Regions from separate parts of the Streptomyces sediminicola genome, predicted to be linked through region 1. Evidence: riboswitches for the same ligand, from Rfam matches in the RefSeq annotation. Region 1 holds a riboswitch; the other holds the start of a gene.

Region 1 (3,363 bases):
CGCGCTGAGGGCCAAGGGCGAGACCGTCGAGGAGATCTCCGGACTGGTCCGCACCATGTACGCGCACGCCCGGGTGATCGAGGTGCCGGGGGAGACCGTCGACATCGTCGGCACCGGCGGCGACGGTGCCAAGACGGTCAACATCTCCACCATGTCCGCGATCGTCGTGGCCGGCACCGGGGCCAAGGTCGTCAAGCACGGCAACCGGGCCGCTTCCTCGGCCTCCGGCGCCTCCGACGTCCTGGAGAAGCTCGGCGTCAACCTGGAACTCGGCCCGCGGCGGGTCGCCGAGGTCGCCGAGGAGGCCGGGATCACCTTCTGTTTCGCGGTGAAGTTCCACCCCTCGCTGCGGCACGTCGCGGCGGCCCGCGGACAGCTCGGCATCCGTACGGTCTTCAACTTCCTGGGTCCGCTGACCAACCCCGCGCACGTCAAGGCACAGGCGATCGGCGTCGCCGACGCCCGGATGGCCCCGATCATCGCCGGGGTCTTCGCCGAGCGCGGCCACTCCTCCCTGGTCTTCCGCGGTGACGACGGCCTCGACGAGCTGACCACCACCGCCACCTCCCGGGTCTGGGAGGTGCGCGACGGCAAGGTCACCGAGGAGCACTTCGACCCGCGGGACGTCGGCATCGAGCCGGTGCCGGTGGAGGCGCTGCGCGGCGCCGACGCCGCCTACAACGCCGACGTCGCCCGCCGCCTGCTCCACGGCGAGAGCGGCCCGGTCCGCGACGCGGTCCTGCTCAACTCCGCCGCGGCCCTGGTGGCGCTGGAGCCGGGCGCCGGCCCGCTCGCCGAGCGGCTCCGGGCGGCCATGGACCGGGCCGCGGAGTCCGTCGACTCGGGCGCCGCCCGCCGCGTCCTCGAACGCTGGGTCACCGCCAGCAACGCCTGACACCCCGTCCGCCGGGCCGGCCGGCGTCCCGCGCTCCGGACCCGGGTTGCGGGAGGCGGGCCGGCTCGCGTACGTTCCCTTCCAGGTCATGAGTGACAGTCACACGGCCCCGGCCGACTGTCCGGCAACCCTCCGTCCGTGGCGGGGTGCCCCGGGTGAAGACCAGGCCGTGGACAGCAGGGTCCATGGCAAGCGCGGACCCCTCGCACTCCTTCGAGTGACACCGCCAGGGGTCCTGGTCGTACGAGGGAGCCTTCCGTGAGCAAGCGAATGCCGTAGGGGCCGTCGTCGCCTCGTGCCGTGCCCCCGTGCCCCGCACCCCCGACGACGCCCCCGGGCCCGCCGTCACGGTCCCCTCCCGCCCGCTTTCACGGTCCGCCGTCCCCGCGCCCCGCGCGCCGGTTTCGTGCCGTCGGCCTCGCGTGGGCGTGCGCCGGGACCGCGCCGGAGGGCCCGGGGCCGCAGCGCCCCCGCCGCGCGTCCTCCTCCCCCCTTCTGCCCCTTCCGACCCTTCCGCGCCCGGCCGCAGCGCCCGCGCGAAGGGTCCGCCTGTCCTCACGGGAGTACACCCATGACCACCGCCACCGCCCCCGCCACCGCGACCTCCACGGCCGCCCCCGCCGGCCCGCTCCCGGTACTGGGTCTCGACGTCGCCGTCCCGCTCGTGACCGGCGGCGAGATCGGCTACGCCGCGCTCGACTACGCCGCCAGCGCCCCCGCGCTGCGCCGGGTCTGGGACGACGTGGCCGCCTACGCCCCGTACTACGGCAGCGTGCACCGCGGGGCCGGGCACCTGTCCCGGCTGTCGACCGAACTGTTCGAGCGGGCCCGCCGGACCGTCGCCGAGTTCCTCGACTGCCGCCCCGGGGACCAGGTCGTCTTCACCCGGTCCACCACCGACTCCCTCAACCTGCTCGCCGCCGCCCTGCCCCGCGACTGCCGGGTCTTCGTCTTCGAGACCGAGCACCACGCGGCGCTGCTGCCCTGGCGCGGCGCCCCCGTCACCGTGCTGGACGCCCCCGACAGCCCCGGGCGGGCCGTGGAGATCCTGGAGCGGGCCCTCGCCGACCGCGCCCCCCACGGCCCCGCCCTGGTCTGCGTGACCGGCGCCTCCAACGTCACCGGCGAGCTGTGGCCGGTGCGCGAACTGGCCGCCGCCGCCCACGCCCACGGTGCCCGCGTCGTCCTGGACGCCGCCCAGCTCGCCCCGCACCACCCGGTCAGGGTCCGCGACCTGGACGTCGACTGGGTCGCCTTCTCCGGGCACAAGCTGTACGCGCCCTTCGGCGCGGGCGTGCTGGCCGGCCGCGCCGACTGGCTGGGCGAGGCCGAGCCCTACCTCGCCGGGGGCGGGGCCAGCCGGACGGTGGCCCGGCGGGCCGACGGCACGCTGGAGGTCGAGTGGCACGACGGCGCCGCCCGGCACGAGGCCGGCTCGCCCAACGTGATCGGCGCCCACGCCATCGCCTCCGCCTGTGAGGCGCTGACCGAGGCCGGCTTCGACGCCCTGGTGGCGCGGGAGCGGTACCTGCTCGGCCGGCTGCGGGCGGGGCTGGCCCGGGTGCCCGAGGTGCGGGTGCTGTCCCTCTTCGGCGACAAGGCGCCCCGTGTCGGCGTGGTCTCCTTCGTCGTCGAGGGCTGGAACGCCTCGCACTTCGCCGCCGCGCTCTCCGCCGAGTACGGCATCGGCGTGCGCGACGGGCTGTTCTGCGCCCACCCGCTGGTGCGCGCCCTGCTCGGCGGCGGGGCGCAGGCGCCGGGCGGCTGCGGTGCGGCGGCGGAGCCGGGAGGCGGGGAGGGGCCCCTGCACGCGGTGCGGGTCAGCTTCGGGGCGGGCACGCCCGAGGAGCACGTCGACCGGTTCGTCGAGGCCGTGGGGCGGCTGGTGCGCGAGGGTGCCCGGTGGAGCTACCGCACCGAGGACGGGCGCTGCGTGCCCGAGGCTCCGGCGGCCTGAGCGGGGCGGACCGGCCGGGGCGCGGCGGGGGAGCGGGTCAGTTGTCCAGCCCGATGGCGAAGGCCGCCTCCAGGTCGTGCTGGGAGTAGGTGCGGAAGGCCACGTGCGTGTCCGTGGCCTCCACTCCGGGGATCTTGCTGATCCGGCCCGGGATGACCTCCGCCAGGTCCTCGTGCCGGCGGACCCGGACCATGGCGATCAGGTCGTAGGTGCCGGTGACCGAGAAGACCTCGCTGACGCTCTCCAGCGCGGCGATCCGCTCCGCGATCTCGGGAATCCGGTCCACGCTGGTCTTGATGAGGACGATCGCGCTGATCACGGCTGGTTCTCTCCCTCGGGGGCCGTCGCTGGGACGCCCCCAACTCTAGTCCCCCGCCCGAAGCGCACCCAGGCGTAGAGGAAGCCGAGCCCGAAGCCCACCAGGTGGGCGAGGTAGGCGACGCCGGGCCCGTCGCCGGCCCGCCCCGCCGCCAGCGCCTGGAGCCCGGCCCAGAAGGGCAGCACCACCCAG
Region 2 (3,363 bases), 1.2 Mb from region 1:
CCCCTGCTCGAAGCGGACGTCGTCGTCGTCGACGTAGACGTTCACGAAGCGGCGCAGCTTGCCCTGGTCGTCCAGGACGCGGGCGGCGATGCCCGTGTGGTTCTTCTCCAGGTCGGAGATGACCTCGGCGAGGGTCGCGCCCTCGGCGCTGACCTCGGCGCGGCCCCCGGTGTAGGGGCGCAGGATGGTGGGGATGCGGACGGTGACACTCACGGGGGAACCTCCGGAAGGGGTGGCGGACCGACGGGCGCGGGAGCTGCGCGTCCAGCCCCCGCCGCCCGACGACGAGGGGACGGCGGGGCGGTGGCTCAGCCGAGGCCGGCCGCGCGGAACGACTCCAGGCTGGGGCGGATCGTGGCGGTCAGGCCGGTGTCGGCCACCGCGTCCAGGGTCTTGAGCCCGTCGCCGGTGTTGAGCACGACGGTGGTCAGGGTGGGATCGAGGACGCCGCTCTCGACCAGCTTGCGGGTCACGCCGACGGTCACGCCGCCGGCGGTCTCCGCGAAGACGCCCTCGGTGCGGGCGAGCAGCCGGATCGCGTCCACGATCTGCGCGTCGGTCACGTCCTCCACGGCGCCGCCGGTGCGGCGGGCGATGTCGAGGACGTAGGGGCCGTCGGCCGGGTTGCCGATGGCGAGGGACTTGGCGATGGTGTCCGGCTTCTGCGGGCGGACCACGTCGTGTCCGGCCTTGAAGGCCGCGGCCACCGGCGAGCAGCCCTCGGCCTGCGCCCCGAAGATCTTGTACGGCCGGTCCTCGACCAGGCCCAGGGAGATCAGCTCGCGCAGCCCCTTGTCGATCTTCGTGAGCTGGGAGCCGGAGGCGATCGGGACCACGATCTGGTCCGGGACGCGCCAGCCGAGCTGTTCGCAGATCTCGTACGCGAGGGTCTTGGAGCCCTCGGCGTAGTAGGGCCGCAGGTTGACGTTGACGAAGCCCCAGCTCTCGCCGGCCGGGTCGCCGATCAGCTCGGAGCAGAAGCGGTTCACGTCGTCGTAGGTGCCCTCGATGCCGACGAGGTCACCGCCGTAGACCGCGGCCATGACGACCTTGCCCTGCTCCAGGTCGTGCGGGATGAAGACGCACGAGCGCAGTCCGGCGCGGGCGGCGGCGGCGCCGACGGCGCCGGCCAGGTTGCCGGTGGAGGAGCAGGACAGGGTGGTGAAGCCGAAGGCGCGGGCGGCCTCCAGCGCCTGGGCGACGACGCGGTCCTTGAAGGAGTGCGTCGGGTTGCCGGAGTCGTCCTTGACGAACAGCCCGCCGGTGACGCCGAGTTCGGCGGCGAGGCGGTCGGCCCGCACGAGCGGGGTCCAGCCCGGGTTGAGGTTGGGCTTGCCGGCCACGTCGGCGGGGACGGGCAGCAGCGGGGCGTAGCGCCAGATGCTGGCGGGGCCGGACTCGATGCGCCGGCGCAGTTCCCCGGCGTCCAGGCCGGCGAAGTCGTAGGCGATCTCCAGCGGTCCGAAACACTCTTCGCAGGCGAAGACCGGGCCGAGCGGGACGCTGTGGCCGCATTCGCGGCAGGAGAGCGCGGCGGCGGGACCGAGGTCGACCGAACCGGCGGCAGGGGTGGCGGCGTTGGCGCTTTCGACGGTCTGCACAGCCATGTGAGGCGAGGCCCTTTCTCCTCATCTTCCCCACGACGCGTTTCGCCGTGAGACGGAATTGGCACCTTCCCGAGCCGGGAGCCTCGCCACGTCTGCGTGACAAGAACCGACTGGAGGGTTGCCGGGGCTTCATCGGGCCGTGTCCCTCTGCCCCTCTGGATGAGCGGTATGCGGTTGTCGGCGGTGGCGACCCCGGCATGCGAGGGTCGTCCGCGTTGTTCAAGACTGTAACCGAAGGCCATGACGGCCGAGACCGTCGTCCGTACCGCGAGATGGATCACGAAGGAGCCACCGACCGTGCTGGAAGAAGTCGAGCGCTGGCTGAGCGCCCGCTCGTGGTCCGTCGCCGACCGCCCGCTCCGGCAGCTCGTGGCCGCCAAACGCGCCGGGGGCCAGTCGGTCAGCGTCGTGCTCCCCGCGCTGGACGAGGAGGCGACGGTCGGCGAGATCGTGCGGGTGATCCGCCGCGAACTGATGGAGCGCTGCCCGCTCGTCGACGAGGTGGTGGTCGTCGACTCCGGCTCCCGCGACCGGACGTCGGCGGTGGCCGCGGCGGCGGGCGCGCGGGTCGTGCACCGCGACGCCATCCTGCCGCGCATCCCCGCGGTGCCCGGCAAGGGCGAGGTGCTGTGGCGGTCGCTGCTGGTGACCGGCGGTGACATCGTGTGCTTCGTCGACGCCGATCTGCGCGAGTTCTCCGCCGACTTCGTCACCGGCATCGTGGGCCCGCTGCTGACCGACCCGGACGTGCACCTGGTCAAGGCGATGTACGACCGTCCGCTGGGCACCGCCGCCGGTCAGGGCGGCCGGGTCACCGAGCTGGTGGCCCGTCCGCTGCTCAACCTGCACTGGCCGCTGCTGGCCGGCTTCGTGCAGCCGCTGGGCGGCGAGTACGCGGCCCGCCGCTCGCTGCTGGAGCGGCTGCCCTTCCCGGTCGGCTACGGCGTCGAGCTGGGCATGCTGGTCGACGCGCTGCACCTGGTGGGGCTGGACGCGCTCGCGCAGGTCGACGTCGGGGTGCGCCACCACCGCCACCAGGATGGGCGGGCGCTCGGCCGGATGTCCGCCGCGATCTACCGCACCGCCCAGCTCCGGCTGGCCCGCGGCCACCTGGTGCGGCCGTCCCTCACCCAGTTCGAGCGGGGTGAGGGCGGCTTCGAGCCGCGCACTCACCCCGTGGACACCGAGGAACGGCCGCCGATGGAGCAGATCGCGGAGTACGCGGCCCGGAAAGTGGCCTGAGGCCCCGGCCGGGCCCGGGGATCAGCCAGGGACGCCGTCCGACCAGCGCCAGCGTCCGGCGCCGTCGCGCTGACAGGTCAGGTACTCGCCGCCGCGCCCGTAGGTGCTCATGCCGTGGTGCCGGTTGGCGCAGAACTGGCCGTCGGCGTAGCAGTTGCCCGCGGGGCTGGTGAGGGCGCAGTTCCGGGTGGTGCCGGAGCCGCCGGTGGTCCCGCCCGTGGAGCCGCCGGTCGTGCCGCCCGTGGAGCCGCCGGTGCCGCCTGTCGTGGCGGGGGCCGCGGGCCGGGGCGGCGGGGGCGTGTACAGCGCCTTCCCGGCGCAGTCGCGGCCGTCACGCGGGACGGTGAACGCCACGTCGTAGGCGGGGTTGGCGTCCTCGGGGTCGTCGACCTGGCCGCAGACCCTCTCGCCGGCGCCCCAGGACGAGGCCCGCGTGCCGCCGCCGTCCAGCGAGAGGCCGGTGCCCTGGAGGTAGACGGCGTAGTCGAGGCCGGCCGAGCGGGCGGCGGCCGTG

What was found. Region 1 has a riboswitch for S-adenosylmethionine ahead of VM636_RS22275 (aminotransferase class V-fold PLP-dependent enzyme). Riboswitches for the same ligand answer to the same signal wherever they lie in the genome.
Region 2: it holds a riboswitch for S-adenosylmethionine, as region 1 does, so the genes downstream of both, thrC (threonine synthase) here and VM636_RS22275 (aminotransferase class V-fold PLP-dependent enzyme) in region 1, are expected to answer to the same signal.

The regions. Positions count from the first base shown of each region.
Region 1 covers NZ_CP144555.1:5,071,707-5,075,069, forward strand. Annotated here, with positions in the region: gene trpD (anthranilate phosphoribosyltransferase) at 1-895, shown strand, start outside; SAM riboswitch class IV at 980-1,096, shown strand; gene VM636_RS22275 (aminotransferase class V-fold PLP-dependent enzyme) at 1,467-2,852, shown strand; gene VM636_RS22280 (Lrp/AsnC ligand binding domain-containing protein) at 2,890-3,171, opposite strand; gene VM636_RS22285 (rhomboid family intramembrane serine protease) at 3,168-3,363, opposite strand, start outside.
Region 2 covers NZ_CP144555.1:3,852,211-3,855,573, reverse strand. Annotated here, with positions in the region: gene VM636_RS16950 (MoaD/ThiS family protein) at 1-213, opposite strand, end outside; gene thrC (threonine synthase) at 309-1,607, opposite strand; SAM riboswitch class I at 1,626-1,773, opposite strand; gene VM636_RS16940 (glucosyl-3-phosphoglycerate synthase) at 1,905-2,849, shown strand; gene VM636_RS16935 (hypothetical protein) at 2,871-3,363, opposite strand, start outside.